One region of the Micromonospora sp. NPDC049257 genome, then DNA from elsewhere that is predicted to be linked to it. Evidence: riboswitches for the same ligand, from Rfam matches in the RefSeq annotation. Region 1 holds a riboswitch; each other region holds the start of a gene.
What was found. A riboswitch is a leader RNA that binds a small molecule or an ion and turns the genes downstream of it on or off. The one in region 1 is predicted to bind cobalamin.

Region 1 (5,243 bases):
GCGTCGTCGAGGAGGGCGACGACGTGCGGGAACGCGTCCCGGAAGAAGCCCGAGATGCGGACCGTGACGTCGACCCGGGGCCGGCCCAGTTCCGCCACCGGCACCACCTCGACGCCGGTGACCCGCCGCGACCGGTCGTCCCACACCGGCCGGCAGCCGAGCAGGGCCAGCACCTCGGCGATGTCGTCACCCTGGGTACGCATGGCGCTGGTGCCCCACACGGTCAGCCCGACCGACCGCGGGTACTCGCCGGTGTCGGCGAGGTAGCGGGCGAGTAGCGAGTCGGCCAGCGCGACCCCGACGTCCCAGGCGTTGCGGCTGGGGATCGCCTTCGGGTCGACGGAGTAGAAGTTGCGGCCCGTGGGCAGCACGTTGACCAGCCCCCGGGTGGGCGACCCGGACGGACCGGGGGGCACGAACCGGCCGTCGAGCGCGCCGAGGGTGTGGGTGATCTCGTCGGTGGTGCGGTCCAGCCGGGGCACCACCTCGCGGGCGGCGAACCGCAGCACCTCGGCGGCGTCGGGGCAGGACCCACCGGTCACCTCGGTGACCACCTCGTCGACCCGGGCGGGGTCCCAACCGAGGGTCTCCATGCCGAGGACGAGCCGCCGGGCCAGCCCTTCGATCAGGTCCACCGCGTCGGCGGCGGTGACCGACGGCCCGTCGACGACGTCGGTCAGCGCCGCCGGCACCGCCACCCGCGCCCCGGGCTCGGCGAGCAGCGCCTGCTCGTCGAGGTCGTAGCTGGCGGCGAGGGCCTGACGCAGGCCGGGCAGGGCCTGGGCGCCGCCCCACACCTGGGGGGCGCGCAGCACGGCGAGGACGAGGTTCACCCGGGGCTCACCGGTGGGCACCTCGGCCAGGATGTGCAGCCCGTCGCGGATCTGCACGTCCTTGACCTCGCACAGGTAACCGTCGAGGTGCAGCACGAAGTCGTCGAAGTCGTCGGCGTCGGGCATCGCCTCGGTGTGCAGGTCGTGGTGCAGTTCGGCGACGCGCACCAGCTCCCAGATCTGCCCCCGGACCACCGGCACCTTCGCCGGGTCGAGGGCCTGCACGGTGGCGTACTCGTCCAGCAGTTGTTCGAGTTTCGCCAGGTCGCCGTAGGTCTCGGCGCGGGCCATCGGGGGCACCAGGTGGTCGACGACGACGGCGTGCGCCCGCCGCTTGGCCTGGGTGCCCTCGCCGGGGTCGTTGACGATGAACGGGTAGACCAGCGGCAGGTCGCCGAGGACGGCGTCGGGGGCGCAGTCGGCGGCCAGGCCGAGGCCCTTGCCGGGCAGCCATTCCAGGGTGCCGTGTTTGCCGAGGTGCACCACCGCGTCGGCACCGAACCCGCCGTCGGCGACCGGCGCGGCCAACCACCGGTACGCGGCGAGGTAGTGGTGGCTGGGTGGCAGGTCGGGGTCGTGGTAGATGGCGATCGGGTTCTCACCGAAGCCGCGCGGCGGCTGGATCAGCAGGGTGACGTTGCCGAACCGCAGCCCGGCCAGGACGATGTCACCGTCGTCGGTGTAGAGCTGGCCGGGTGGCTCACCCCAGTGTTCCCGCATCCGGTCCCGCAGGTCGGCCGGCACCTGGTCGAACCAGCGCCGGTAGGTCTCCCCCGGCACCCGGGCCTCGGCGGCGGACAACTGTTGCGGGGTGAGCCACTCGACGTCGTGACCACCGGCGGCGATCAGTGCGTGGATCAGGGCGTCCCCGTCGGTGGGCGGGGGCGCGTCACCGAGGTGGTATCCGGCGGCGGCGAGGGCGGCGAGCAGGCGTACCGCCGAGGCGGGGGTGTCCAGGCCGACGGCGTTGCCGACCCGGGAGTGCTTCGTCGGGTAGGAGCTGAGCACGATCGCCAGCCGCCTGTCGGCGGGGGGCAGGTGCCGCAGCCGGGCCTGTCGGACGGCGATCCCGGCGACCCGGGCGGCCCGCTCGGCGTCGGCGGCGTAGACCGACAGCCCGTCGGCGTCGATGCGTTTGAACGAGAACGGCACGGTGACGATCCGGCCGTCGAACTCGGGGATCGCCACCTGCATCGCCGCGTCCAACGGGGACAGTCCGGCGTCGCTGCCGGCCCACTGGTCCCGGGTGCTGGTGAGGCAGAGCGCCTGGATCACCGGCACGTCGAGGGCGGCGAGCGCGCCGACGTCCCAGGCGTCCTCGTCGCCGCCACCGGAGGCGTCGGCGGCGACCGTCCCCCCGGCGGCGAGGACGGTGACGACGAGCGCGTCGCAGCGGGCGAAGAGGTCCAGCGGCCCGGCACCGGGGGTGAGCCCGCGCAGCGATCCGCAGTAGATCGGCAGCGGGTTCCCCCCGGCCGCGTCGACCGCGTCGGCCAGGGTGTGCACGAAGTCGGTGTTGCCGGCCAGCGCGTGCGCCCGGTAGAACACGATGCCCACCGTGGGCCGCCCGTCGCCGTCCGCCCGCCGCCCGTCCGGCCCGGCCGCCGGTTCCGCCGGGTCGATCGGGTCGACCGGGGCGGTCGGGTCGACCGGGGCGGTCGGGGGTCGACGGTCGAGAATGCCGTACGGCGGGGTGGGGGTGGGCGGGTCGAAGCCCTCACCGGTGAGCAGGACCGTGTCGGACAGGAACCGGGCCAGCTGGGCGAGGTTTGCCGCACCCCCCTCGACCAGGTAGGACAGGGCTTCGGTGGCCACCCCGGAGGTCACCGTGGAGGCCGCCATCAGCTCCGCGTCGGGCACCGCCTCGCCGCCGAGCACGATCGTGGGGACGCCGGAGCCGAGCACCGCCGCGAGGCCGTCCGGCCACGCCTGCCGACCACCGAGCAGCCGTACGACGGCCAGGTCGACCCCGTCGAGCAGGGCCGGCACCGCGTCCACGTCGACCCGGGTGGGGTTGGCGAGCCGGTAGTCGGCGGCGCTGGCCCGGGCGGCGAGCAGATCGGTGTCGGCGGTGGACAGCAGCAGGATGCGCACGTTCGGCTCCGGAGAGTGACGTCCGGCTCGACCACAGGGCCGGGCCGAGCGGGGCGGGAGGGACGCCGGTCAGCGGCGGCGGAGGTACGACGCACCCGCCTGCGGCGGGGTACCCGGACCGGCCGTCAGCGGTACGTGGCAGGCCGACCGCCCCGGCGGCGGCCGGCGACGGTGGGAGAGGTGGGAGCACGCGGCGGCGCGGGCTCGACGGTGATGCAGAAATCACCGACCGTGATGGGGTCGGCAGTGACGCTGTGCGTCATCGGGTCCTCCTCGGGTGTCCACGCCCTGGGGTTCTCCGACGGCCGAAGTATCCTGGCTCCCGGATCGACGCTCACCCCCGGCCTTCCAACCGTGCACGCACGGTCGTGACTCACGAGGGGGGATCGCTCCCCGGTGACAGTGGCGGGACCGCGTCGGAATCGCACCGACTTCCTTCACTGCCGTCAGGCCGCGAATGCTGCCATACTCCTCACCCCGAGGTCAACGGTGGCCACCGGCCCCGCGACGGCACCGATCGACCCCTGTGGCGAGGCCGGCAGCCGCCCGCCCCGCGCATCCCACGGGTGGGTCCGGCCCCGCCCGACGGCCGACCCGCAGCCGCCCCGTGCGGCGCACCCGCAGATCCTCCGAGGCGACCCGCAACCCGCCTGAGGGAGGTCCGCCGGCCGCCACCAGCCGGTGCGGAGCCGATCGAGGCACCCATCCCGGGACCGACCGTCCCGGGACCGACCGTCCCGGGACCGACCGTCCCGGGACCGACCGTCCCGGGACCGACCGTCCCGGGACCGACCGTCCCGGGGCCGACCGTCCCTGGCGGTCGGAACACCTCTCTCGCACCCTGTCGAGCTGATGACGTCAACGACTCGGGGTCGGCACGGTCCGACCCGACCGGACGGGCGTCGGGCCGGGCCGTCCCACCCGGGGGGACCGATCCGTCACCGTCATCAGCTCGAAAGGGCCCGCGACGACATACCCACACACCCCTGGCCCGCAGCCGCCGGCGCGGCCAACGGCCGCGCCCACCACCACGGCCGCACCCCACGGCCCGCCCCCACAGACACCCACCCCGCAGACCCCTGGCCACCCTCTACGCAGCGGCTGAGGGGTCAGCGGAGGCGACGCTCGGGGTGGGTCCGGTTCCAGGCCCGCATCCGCTCCGGGTATCCGGTCTTCGCCGCCTCGTAGAGGGGCACCGCGTGCCGGTGGGCCAGCTTCGCCGCCGTACGTGGGGAGCCGGTGCGGCGGCGGATCCACTCCCCGTCGTGCGCGATCGCCACCACTGTGGTGTCGGTGGCGGTCGTCTCGGGTTCGAGATAGAACTCCACCCCCCGGTGGGCGGCCACGAAGTCCGCCAACGCGGTCAGGTCGTCCCGGGTGGCCTCCCGATCGAGCTTGGTCGGGATGCCCTCGTCAGCCCGGGTCCGTCGGCTGAACCAGCCCATCTGCCCGTCCTCTCCTCGGCGTCCCTCCAGTGGAACACCCCTGCCTGGCAGGGCGCTGCGAGCCCGGTGACAACCGGCTGGACGGGGCAGACCTCGACGCCCCCGGGCGTACGCGCCACGCCCGGGACCGTTCAGCCCAGGGCGGCCAGCTCGTCGGGGGTGAGTCGCAGCGCGGCGGCTGCGACGTTCTCGGCGAGGTGGGCCGGGTCACCGGTACCGGGGATGGCCAGCACGTGCGGGCCCTGGTGCAGCGTCCAGGCGAGGCGTACCTGCTGCGGGGTGGCGTCGTGGGCGCGGGCGACGGCGCGTACGGCCGCGTCGTGGTCGGTACGTGCCCCGCCTTCGCGGTTGACGCCGGTCAGGGAGAAGAACGGCACGTAGGCGATCCCCCGGGCACCGCACTCGCGGACCATGGCGTCCTGGTCGCCGCGGTTGTCCAGGGCGTAGTTGTTCTGCACGCAGACCACCGGGGCGATGGTCTGCGCCTCGTCGAGGTGGTCGACGCGGACGTTGGACAGGCCCAGGTGCCGGATCAGACCGGCGTCGCGCAGCTCGGCCAGCGCACCGAAGCGTTCGGCCACGGAGTCCGGCGCGGGCCGCTTGACGATCCGCAGGTTGACCAGGTCGAGGTGGTCGCGGCCGAGCCGACGCAGGTTCTCCTCCACCTGGGCGCGCAGCTGCGCCGGGCTGGCCTCCTCGCGCGTGCCGGTCGTCGGGTCGGCCCGGAAGCCGACCTTGGTGGCGATGACCAGCCCTTCCGGGTACGGGGCGAGGGCGGCACGGATCAGTTCGGTGGCGTACCGGGCGGGGCCGGTGCCGACCTTCAGGGTGCCGCCCGGCGAGACGTAGAACGCGGCGGTGTCGATGTGGT
Region 2 (5,243 bases), on a different contig from region 1:
CCTGGTCGAGCAGGTCCTCGGCGAACTGCACCTCACACTCGACGGCCTCGGCGAGCATCTCGGTGACCTGACGTTCCAGGTCGGCGTCGAACAGGTCCGGCTCCTCCCGCCGGGCGGTCTCCACCACGTCGAAGGCGAACGCCATGTGCATCGACTCGTCGCGGAACACCCAGTTGGTGCCCGACGCCAACCCGTTGAGCAGACCCCGGGACCGCAGGAAGTAGACGTAGGCGAACGCGCCGTAGAAGAACAGCCCCTCGATGCAGGCGGCGAAGCAGATCAGGTTGAGCAGGAACGCCCGCCGGTCCGCCCGGGTACGCAGCTCCCGCAGCTCGAAGACCGAGTCGATCCAGCGGAAGCAGAACTCGGCCTTGCGCCGGATCGACGGGATGTTCTCGATCGCGGCGAACGCGGCGAACCGCTCCTGCTCGTCGGGGACGTACGTGTCGAGCAGGTTCAGGTAGAACTGCACGTGCACGGCTTCCTCGAACAGCTGCCGGGACAGGTAGAGCCGGCCTTCGGGAGAGTTGACGTGCTGGTAGAGGTTGAGCACCAGGTTGTTGGCGACGATCGTGTCACCGGTGGCGAAGAACGCCACCAACCGGGACACCAGGTGCCGCTCGGCCGGGGACAGCCGCTCCAGGTCGGCCAGGTCGGAGTGCAGGTCGACCTCCTCCACCGTCCAGGTGTTGCGGATGGCGTCTTTGAACCGGTCGAAGAAGTGCGGGTAGCGCATCGGCCGCAGGGTGAGGTCCATGCCGGGGTCGAGCAGCAGCTGCCGCCCGGCGGTGCGGGGTTCGTCGACGGTGGTCACTGGCACGCCTCGCAGCTCTCGGGGTTCTCCAGGGAACAGGCCAACGCCTCGGCGTCGGCCGCCACGACCGGGGCGACGGTGACGGTGGCCTGCTGGATCCGGGTCGCCGGACGCGACCGCAGGTAGTAGGTGGTCTTCAGCCCGGACTTCCAGGCGTACAGGTACATCGAGGACAACTTGCCGATGGTCGGCGCGCTGAGGAACAGGTTCAGCGACTGCGACTGGTCGATGTACGGCGCCCGCGCGGCGGCCAGGTCGATCAGCGCCCGCTGCGGCAGCTCCCACGCGGTCCGGAACAACTCCCGCACCTCGACGGGCAGGTCGACGATGCCCTGCACCGAACCCTCGGCCCGCTTGATCTGGTCGCGGATCTCCGACGTCCACAGGCCGCGCGCCTTCAGCTCGCGTACCAGATAGGTGTTGATCTGGAGGAACTCCCCGGACATGGTCTCCCGCTTGAACAGGTTGGACACCTGCGGCTCGATGCACTCGTAACAGCCGGCGATCGACGCGATCGTGGCGGTCGGGGCGATCGCCACGAGCAGCGAGTTGCGCAGGCCGTGCGCCGCGATCCGGGTGCGCAGCGCCGCCCACCGCGCGGCCTGGGTGGGCTCGACCCCCCACAGGTCCGGGTGCAGGTCACCCCGGGCCGCCCTGGTCTGCGGGTACGCCGGGTGCGCGCCGAACCGTTCGGCCAGGCCGGCCGAGGTCTCCAGGGCGGTCAGGAAGATCTCCTCCTGGACCCGGGTGGACAACTCCCGGGCCCCGGCCGAGTCGAACGGCAGCCGCAGCGCGAACAACGCGTCCTGCAAACCCATCAGCCCCAGCCCGACGGGCCGCCAGCGCGGGTTCGACGCCGCCGCCTGCTCGGCCGGGTAGTAGTTGATGTCGATCACCCGGTCCAGGAACACCACCGCCGTCCGGACCGTTGCGCGCAGCTTGTCCCAGTCGACGCCGTCGCCGGTGAGGTGCGCGCCGAGGTTGACCGAGCCGAGGTTGCACACCGCCGTCTCGGTGTCGCTGTTGACCTCCAGGATCTCGGTGCACAGGTTGGACAGGTGGATCGTGTTGCCCGGCACGCCGGTCTGGTTGGACAGCCGGTTCGACGGGTCCTTGAACGTCATCCACCCGTTGCCGGTCTGCGCCAGGGTGCGCATCATCCGCCCGTACAGGTCCCGGGCCTTCACCGTGCGGACCGCCTTCTTCTCCGCGACCCGGTACGCGGCGTCGAACTCCTCGCCGTACAGGTCGGGCAGCTCGGGGGCGTCCGACGGGTCGATCAGCGACCAGTCGCCGTCGGCCTCGACCCGGCGCATGAACTCGTCGGGGATCCAGTTGGCGAGGTTGAGATTGTGGGTACGCCGGGCCTCCTCACCGGTGTTGTCCCGCAACTCCAGGAACTCCTCGACGTCCGGGTGCCAGGGTTCCAGGTAGACGCAGGCGGCGCCCTTGCGCCGGCCGCCCTGGTTGACCGCCGCCACCCCGGCGTCGAGGGTCTTCAGGAACGGCACGATCCCGTTGGACCGGCCGTTGGTGCCCCGGATCAGCGCGCCCCGGCCCCGCACCCGCGTGAAGGAGATGCCGATGCCGCCGGAGAACTTCGACAGCTTCGCCACCTGGTGGTAGCGCTCGTAGATCGAGTCCAGCTCGTCGCGCGGCGAGTCGACCAGGAAACACGACGACATCTGGGTGTGCCGGGTGCCCGAGTTGAACAACGTCGGGGAGCTCGGCAGGTAGGCAAGCGACGACATCAGCCGGTAGAACCCGACCGCCTCGTCGGGCGTGGTGGACAGCCCGCAGGCCACCCGCAGCAGCCAGAACTGCGGGGTCTCCACCACCAGCCGCGACTGTGGGTGCCGCAGCAGGTAGCGGTCGGCCACCGTCCGCAGCCCGAAATACTCGAACCGCAGGTCACCGGCCGGGTCGACGGCGTCGTCGAGCTGCCGGGCGTGCCGGGCCACGAATGCCGCCGTGTCGTCGGCGATCAGGCCGAGGCCGTGGGCGTACCGGATGGACTGGCTGAAGCTCTCCACCGCCTGCCCGCGGACCTCCTCGTCCACGTACGCGGCCAGCAGCCGGGCCGCCAGCCGGGAGTACTGCGGCTCCGTGCCGATCAGCTCCGCCGCCGTCTGGATCGACAGCTTGTCCAGCTCGGCCGTGGTCGCCCCGTCGTAGAGGCCGCTGATCGTCCTGGTGGCCACCCGCAGCGGATCGACCTCGTCCAGGTCGGTGGCCCACCGGGCGACGGCCGTGACGATCCGGTTGACGTCGACCGGCTCGGTGTCGCCGTCGCGCTTGCGTACCCGCATCGCCGGCCGGCGTGACTCCGCGCCGTCGACCTCGGACGGTGGGCGCTCCGCTACGTTCGTCATGACCTCTCCTCGCTGTCACCGATGGCCATCGGACGCGGGAGAACGCCAACGGGCACGGCACGACGGCCGGCCCGGGTGCTGGCGTCGGTCGTCCCGCGCGACCTCCGACCGCCGCGCGCAGCAGCGCACGGCGCACTGGCAGGTCTTCGGACTCGCGGGCGTGACCGGGGTCGCCGGTCGCCTACTGGCCGTCGCTTCCCAGACCTGGCGGTCCAGTGCTCGATGACGGCGGTCGTTCCCACTTACCGCTGCGGGGCAGTCCCGGATTTCCACCGGGTTCCCTGTTGCCTCGACCGGACCACCGGGCCCGGTCGAACCAGCTGCGTGGCACACCATATATGGCGTGGATGGGGGAGAGGCAACACTAGATGTCGCGTCGGCGTGTCAGATAACTCTCCTCCGACCGGTCGGTGGCCCGCAGTGACGCCAGCAGCCGCAGGGCGTCCGCGTCGGCGCTGCCGGGCTCGGCGGTGAAGACCAGCAGGACCGGGCCGGGGTTGCCGGGCAGCGGGTAGGTGTCCCAGTCCAGGACGATGTCACCGACCCCGGGGACCTGGAAGGTCTTGGTGCCGCTGACCGACCCGCGCACGTCGTGCCGCGACCACAGCCGCCGGAACTCGGCGCTGCGGATGCTCAGCTCACCGACGATCGCGGTGGCCCGGGGATGGGTGGGGTCGGTGGCGACGGCGGCACGCATCATGCCGATGTAGTCCAGTGCCTGCTGCTCCCAGGACGCGCAGCGCCGCACCGGGGACGCCGCCTCGTCGAACATCAGCAGCAGCATGTTGAGCCGGCCCGGCGGGAGGTCCGCCGGATCGCCGAGCAGCGCCACCGCCCACCGGTTCCAGGCGAGCAGGTCCAGGTGGCGGCCGAGCACCACCGCCGGGGTGTCCAGCACCCGCAGCAGCCGTCGGGTGCTCTCCGGCACCCGCTCCGGGCCGTGGTCCACCCGGGCCGGTACCGGCCGGCGGGCGGCGCGGGCCAGGGTGAACAGGTGCCGGCGTTCCTCGTCGTCGAGGGCGAGCGCGGCGGCGAGCGCGTCCAGCACGTGGTCGGACGGGCGGACCTCCCGGCCCTGCTCCATCCGCTGGTAGTAGTCGGTGCTCAACCCGGCCAGCAGCGCCAGCTCCTCGCGGCGCAGCCCGGTGACCCGGCGTCGCCCGCCCGGCTCCAGGCCGACGTCGCGGGGGTGCAGCCGGCCGCGTCGGGCGCGCAGGAAGTCACCGAGTTCGCGGGCGTACGGATGGGTCATGGGGCCAGTGTGACGCGGCCCGGACCGGGGTGGGTAGGACTGCGGGACCTAGGCGACCGGGGACGACCGAGCCCGGCCGGGTGGCCCCTAACGTCGGCGTCCCCACCCCGACCGCTCAGGAGCAGCAGATGACCTGGACCGCCGACCACATCCCCGACCAGCACGGCCGTACCGCCGTGGTGACCGGCGCGAACTCGGGCCTCGGCCTGGTCACCGCCACCGCGCTGGCCCACCGTGGTGCGCACGTCGTGCTCGCCGTCCGCGACACCGCCGCCGGCCGGCAGGCCGGCAGGCGCATCGGCGGGAACGTCGAGGTACGTGAGCTGGACCTCGCCTCCCTCGCCTCGGTCCGGGCGTTCGCGGCGGGACTGGCCGCCGCCCATCCGAGGATCGACCTGCTGGTCAACAACGCCGGTGCGGTGCTGCTCGGCCCGCGCCGCACCAGTGTCGACGGCCACGAGCTGCACCTCGCCACCAACCTGCTGGGCCACTTCGCGCTGACCGGTCTGCTGCTGGACAACCTGGCCGCCGCGCGGGCGGCCCGGGTGGTCCACCTCAGCTCGATCACCCACCGCAACGCACACCTGGACTTCGCCGACCTGATGGGCGAGCGCGGCTACCGGGGCGCCGCCGCGTACGGCCGGTCCAAGCTCGCCACCACCGTCTTCGGCGTCGAGCTGGACCGGCGGCTGCGCGCCGCCGGAGCACCGGTGCTCAGCGTGCTGGCCCATCCCGGTGTCACCCGCACCAACCTGACCCCCCGGGCCATGGCCCACCGGGGCCGGCGTGGCCGGGTGGTCGCCTG
Region 3 (5,243 bases), on a different contig from region 1:
CGACCTGCGGATCTCGTCACTGATCAGGTTGATGGACCAGCCGTCACACACGATGTGGTGAATGACGATGGACAACAGGTGTCGTTCCGTTGCGACGCGGAACAGGCGGAACCTGTAGAGCGGGCCCACGGCCAGGTCGAACGGTGTCCGTGCCAGCGTGGTGGCCGCGTCGAGGGCACGTGTCTCCCGGAGTTCCCCCGCTGCGGTGGAGTCGTCGATCACGAGCGCCTGCTCCGGAGGAGCTGCGATGACCTGGTAGGGAACGCCGTCGTGCGCGTCGAAGCGCGCGCGGAGGATGTCGTGGTTCGCGACGACCCGGGTCATCGCGGTCTGTAGTGCCGAGTGATCCAGGTCGCCGTCGATCCGGTACAGCACGGCGACGTTGTACGTCGGTGTGCCGGGGGCGAGTTGGTCGAGGAACCACAACTGTTCCTGGGCGAACGACAGTGGCAGTTCAGCCGAATCCGTCGCGTGTGCCGAATTCACCAGGGCCTCGGTCACTACCTCTCCTTCCTACAGACACCCGCAATCTGTCGAAAAAGCGCAAACTCGTGTCGCGTAATCACGGAGATGTCAGTGCCCGGGAGCGAACCCGGCGCTGTTTCGCCACGGGGTGACCTACGGTGAATCAACTTGGACAGCATCATCGGTCGGTGCCGGATATTGCTTCGATCCATTGCCACAGCTAGCGACCAGAGTATGACCGACGGTAACATTAGCGATGGGGTGCGTCAATACGTATTGATGGCCGGCCGGGAGTTCGCCGGCGGGGTTGCGGCTGATTTGAGCTGGTCCGTATGGCTCATGGTCAGGTGTCCGTAGCGCTGTCCATCATGGTGAACCGTCCCGGTTTCGGCGCAGTCGGCGGTCACTGCGCGTGGCGGACGCCCGGAGGGCGGTGCACCACCAGGATCCCGCCGGGGAACGGGGGCGGACCTGGCCGACCGGACAGCCCCGCAACGTCACGCCGACGCGCCGTCCGGCGTGGTGGCCGGACCGTCCCGCGGGTGCCGACCCCCTCACCACGGGCGGCAGCCGGCAATCACGGCGTCGCGTTCCCCGCCCGACGCCGGCACCACCCACGGCGCACGTGAGGACAATTCCCTTCCGCATCGTGCGGACACGACCCCAAGTGGTGACCGGCGACAGCTTCCCGAGCGAACACACATTCAGCCACGACACCATTTTCACCCTCGGGGGAAATTGGCAGGTCCTTCGCGGCTGCCGCGTACGCCGGACTGCTAGCCTGCCGATCAGCGGAAACGCCCGTCGACCCAGCGCGAAGGGAGCATCCCAGTCGTGACGACAATTCGCATTCTTGGCCGCGCCGCACCATGGAGGACACTGTTCCTCGCCATTGCCGTCGCGGTGGCCCAACTGCCGGCACCCGTCGCCGGTGCCGCCGCCAGGGGCGACCGACCCGCCCTCCGTTGGCGGGCCGACGACGCGCTGTCGAGTTCCCGCTTCGCGCTGGCGGCGGCCACGGCGCCGGACGGGTCGATCTTCGCGATCGGGGGTGCCGACGCGGCTTCGGTCACCACGGTGGTGGAGGTCTACACGCCTCGGACGCGGCGGTGGAGGGCCGGTCCGTCGCTGCCCCGGCCCCGGTACCGCCATGCGGCGGCCACCGGCGGGGACGGGCGCGTCTACGCGATCGGTGGCAGCTCTCCCGGTGCCGAGGGAGCGTTCCTCAGCTCCGTGCTCGCCCTGACGCCGGGCGACGACCACTGGGTGCCCGTCGCGTCGATGCCCAGCGGACGGCAACTGCTCGCCGCGACGGCCGGCACCGACGGCCGGGTCTACGCCGTCGGCGGGGACCGTCGCGGCTCGCTGTCCACCCTGGAGGTCTACGAGCCGACGGTGGACCGGTGGACCACCGCGGCGTCGATGCCCACGCCGCGCTACGAGATGGGGGTGACCGGCGGACCAGACGGGCGGATCTACGCGATCGGCGGCTGCGGGGACGGCGTCCTGAACGTCCTCGACGTCGTCGAGGCGTACTCGCCCACCACCGACACCTGGGCGACTCTCGCGCCGCTTCCCAGCCGGCGGTGTCTGGTCGACGCCACGACCGGCCCGGACGGCCGGATCTATGCGACCAGGTGGCTGTGAACTGGTCACCGACCCTTCGGGAAGACCGGTCGACTGCGTGGACACCACCCGGGTGGACGCGTACTCACCCGACACCGGCACCTGGGCGACGGTCACCGGCACCACCACCGCCCATCGTGAAGGCGCGGCGGTCACCAGCGGCAGGAGGATCTTCGCGATCGGTGGGCACACCGCCGGGGTGGAGTCCGCGCGGGTGACCGCCCGCCGCCCGCCGGGGGCGTGACCGGCCTGCGTCACCGGCACGGGTTAGCATCGGCGGCGGCATGATCGTGCGAGGTGCCCCGCGGGTGCGGGGAGAATCGGGAAGCCGGTGTGATTCCGGCACGGGCCCGCCGCGGTGACCGGGGAGCGACCGTCCAGGCGCGAGGAGCGCAGCCACTGGCCGTACGGCTGGGAAGGCGGACGGGTTGGCGTCGATCCGGGAGTCCGAAGACCGGCCTCGCGTCGACCGCCCGCCCGTCCGGGGTGGGCCGAGCGCAGCGGGAGCCTGCCTGTGGAACTCTACGACGCCATCCACCGCCGCCGGGACGTCCGGGCCCAGTTCACCGGGGAACCGGTGCCGGACGGCGCCCTGCACCGGATCCTGGACGCCGCGCACGCCGCACCCAGCGTCGGCTACTCACAGCCGTGGGACTTCGTCCTGGTCCGGGACCCTGCCATCCGTCGTCGGTTCCACCGGCACGTGCAGGCCGAGCGGGCGACGTTCGCCGCCACCCTGGACGGCGCGGCGGCCGAACGGTTCGCGGGCATCAAGATCGACGGGGTGTTGGAGTCGACGCTGTCGGTCGTCGTCACGTACGACCCGCAGCGTGGGGGCCCGGCCGTGCTCGGGCGGCACGCCATCGCCGACGCCGGTCTCTACTCGGTCTGCCTGGCCATCCAGAATCTCTGGCTCGCCGCCACCGCCGAAGGGCTGGGCGTCGGGTGGGTCTCCTTCTACCGGGAGTCGTTCCTGGCCGGGCTGCTGGGCGCACCGGCCGGCATCCGGCCGGTGGCCTGGCTCTGCGTCGGGCCGGTCACCCACCTGGAGTCCGTGCCCGACCTGGAACGGCACGGGTGGCGTCGACGCCGACCTCTCGCCGAGGCGATCCACCACGACCGTTGGTTGCACAGCTGAATCCCCATTTTCCATTGTGGATGACAGCGCGCCTCGTCGCTGCAACACTGTTTTCGGTCGATCCCCCGCCGACTTCCTGAGTGCCCACTGATGGATTTTGACAGCGATGGGACAGCCATTGGATCTGCACAGGGTAGTAATCAGCCATCCTGAATCCTGCCCGAGACAGGTTGACTTCATTGGTACCGACGACCGGCACGGCGCCGCCGCTGCACCGGCGGCCTTCCCCGCCGGACTTCGCTTCGGGGTTCACCGGTGACGCGAGGCGGTCGTTGTCGCCGCGGGTCACGGCGACCGGTGGCAGCTCACGGAGAAACCAGCCCCGAGCGCCCGCCTGACTGCGGTCGGATGTCCCCCGGGCCGACGAACACAGCCTCGACGAGCGCGCTGAGTACGCCGACTCATGCCTGGTCGGGTCGGACCGTCCACGCTGAACCGCGTGACTTCTGAGGCGGCCGGTGCACGTCGGTGGGGTGGCCCGATCGTGGGGCTCCTGGTCCTGGTCTGGATCGGCGGGCTGATCGCGGCAGCCGTGTGGTGGCTGAGCATCGGCTTGGCGCAGTGGAACGCCAACTACGACGGCCGGCCCGACGAACTGGTGGGCCTCGGACGCCAGGCGAGCCTGGCCCTACTGGTCGCCGCGTTGGTGGCGATCGCCGGCCCGGCAGTCATCGCGCTCGTCGCGTACCGGCTGCGGCTGGTCCGAACCGCGATCGTCTTCCTGGTGCTGACCGTCGTGATCGCCGTGCCCGCCCTACCGTTCGCCGCATCCGTCGGGCGGGGTCTCACTCCGGTGCCGGCAGACACGACGCCCGGCCCGCCAGGGCACTGCGTGGAACTCAGCGGCGGCGACAACCGCTGCCCGGGCGGCTGACGGGAGCGGGAGCAGCAGGGTGTGCCGGGATGACCGGGCAGGCGGCCCACCCGGAAACGACGGAAGGACCGGGGTGGTGCTGGCTTCCATCCGTCGAGGTGCCGGCCTGGCGTCGACCTGTCGGGATTACGCGGGTCTCGACCATCACCCCGTGACAGGATCCGCCCGCCCTCCTTGCCTACTGGTCGTGACGGGCCTTGACCGCAGCCGTACGCAGCGCATCGATCGCACCCATGTTCAGCTCGGCCCAGCGTTTGAGCTCGCGCAACGGACCGACGAGCGTGTCGCCGAGCGCTGTCAACGAGTAGTGCACGGCGGGCGGACTCGTGGGTTCCACCCGGCGGCGGGCGAGGCCGTCGCCTTCGAGTTGACGCAGGGTGTGGGTGAGCATCTTCTGGGACACACCCGGCATGCGGCGGCGCAGCGCGGCACGAGCCGGACGACGTTCGTCGGTGGCGTCGCCGGGTTCGCCCACGTCCAGTCCCCCACGCGGATCTCGTTCGCCCTCCCCGAGGCCGACGCCTCCCCCGGGCCGACGTCGATGTTCTTCCTGCTGCCTGGAGTCGGCGAGGTCCTGCGTGTCAACGGCACGGTCACCTCCCAGCGGCGAGCACGGACCACGGTGGTGATCAGGCAGGCGTGGGTCCACTGCGCGCAGGCCATCCTCCGGTCCGGCCTGTGGCAGCCACCCACCCAGCAGACCGCGTCGGCCCCGCAGATCGCCCTCGACGAGCCGCTGGGGGCACCCGGTGTGGCCGAGTTCCTCGCCGCAGCGCCGTTCCTCGCACTGTCGAGCTGGGACACCGAGGGTGGCAGCGACACCAGTCCCCGAGGCGATCGGGGAACGGTGGTCCGGATCCTCGACGGTCGGACGCTCGTGCTCCCGGACCGCAGGGGCAACAAACGCGCCGACACGCTACACAACCTGCTGCAGGATGAGCGGCTCGCCTTCGCCGCGCTCGTGCCCGGCCGCAGCGGGGTGCTGCACGTACGCGGGCGCGGCGTGGTAACCGACGACCCGGCACTGCTACGGACCCTCGCGCTGCGCGGGCTGGCACCGCACGCGGCGCTCGTCATCGACGTCGAACACGCCGAGGTGACCGGCAACGACGCGGTGGCCCGGGCCCGGCTGTGGCATCC

Region 2: another riboswitch for cobalamin. It lies ahead of AB0K25_RS16125 (ribonucleoside-diphosphate reductase subunit alpha); the one in region 1 lies ahead of cobN (cobaltochelatase subunit CobN).
Region 3: another riboswitch for cobalamin. It lies ahead of bluB (5,6-dimethylbenzimidazole synthase); the one in region 1 lies ahead of cobN (cobaltochelatase subunit CobN).

Annotation. Positions count from the first base shown of each region.
Region 1 is NZ_JBFAQU010000012.1:78,795-84,037, forward strand. Features, by position in the region: gene cobN (cobaltochelatase subunit CobN) at 1-2,927, opposite strand, end outside; cobalamin riboswitch at 3,236-3,365, opposite strand; gene AB0K25_RS18990 (hypothetical protein) at 4,037-4,372, opposite strand; gene AB0K25_RS18995 (aldo/keto reductase) at 4,504-5,243, opposite strand, start outside.
Region 2 is NZ_JBFAQU010000009.1:77,110-82,352, reverse strand. Features, by position in the region: gene AB0K25_RS16130 (ribonucleotide-diphosphate reductase subunit beta) at 1-757, opposite strand, end outside; gene AB0K25_RS16125 (ribonucleoside-diphosphate reductase subunit alpha) at 811-3,186, opposite strand; cobalamin riboswitch at 3,306-3,522, opposite strand; gene AB0K25_RS16120 (helix-turn-helix transcriptional regulator) at 3,551-4,438, opposite strand; gene AB0K25_RS16115 (oxidoreductase) at 4,567-5,243, shown strand, end outside.
Region 3 is NZ_JBFAQU010000013.1:12,296-17,538, forward strand. Features, by position in the region: gene AB0K25_RS19585 (amino acid adenylation domain-containing protein) at 1-501, opposite strand, end outside; gene AB0K25_RS19590 (kelch repeat-containing protein) at 1,300-2,112, shown strand; gene AB0K25_RS19595 (hypothetical protein) at 2,150-2,335, shown strand; cobalamin riboswitch at 2,370-2,569, shown strand; gene bluB (5,6-dimethylbenzimidazole synthase) at 2,606-3,229, shown strand; gene AB0K25_RS19605 (hypothetical protein) at 3,669-4,103, shown strand; gene AB0K25_RS19610 (helix-turn-helix domain-containing protein) at 4,282-4,494, opposite strand; gene AB0K25_RS19615 (2Fe-2S iron-sulfur cluster-binding protein) at 4,483-5,243, shown strand, end outside.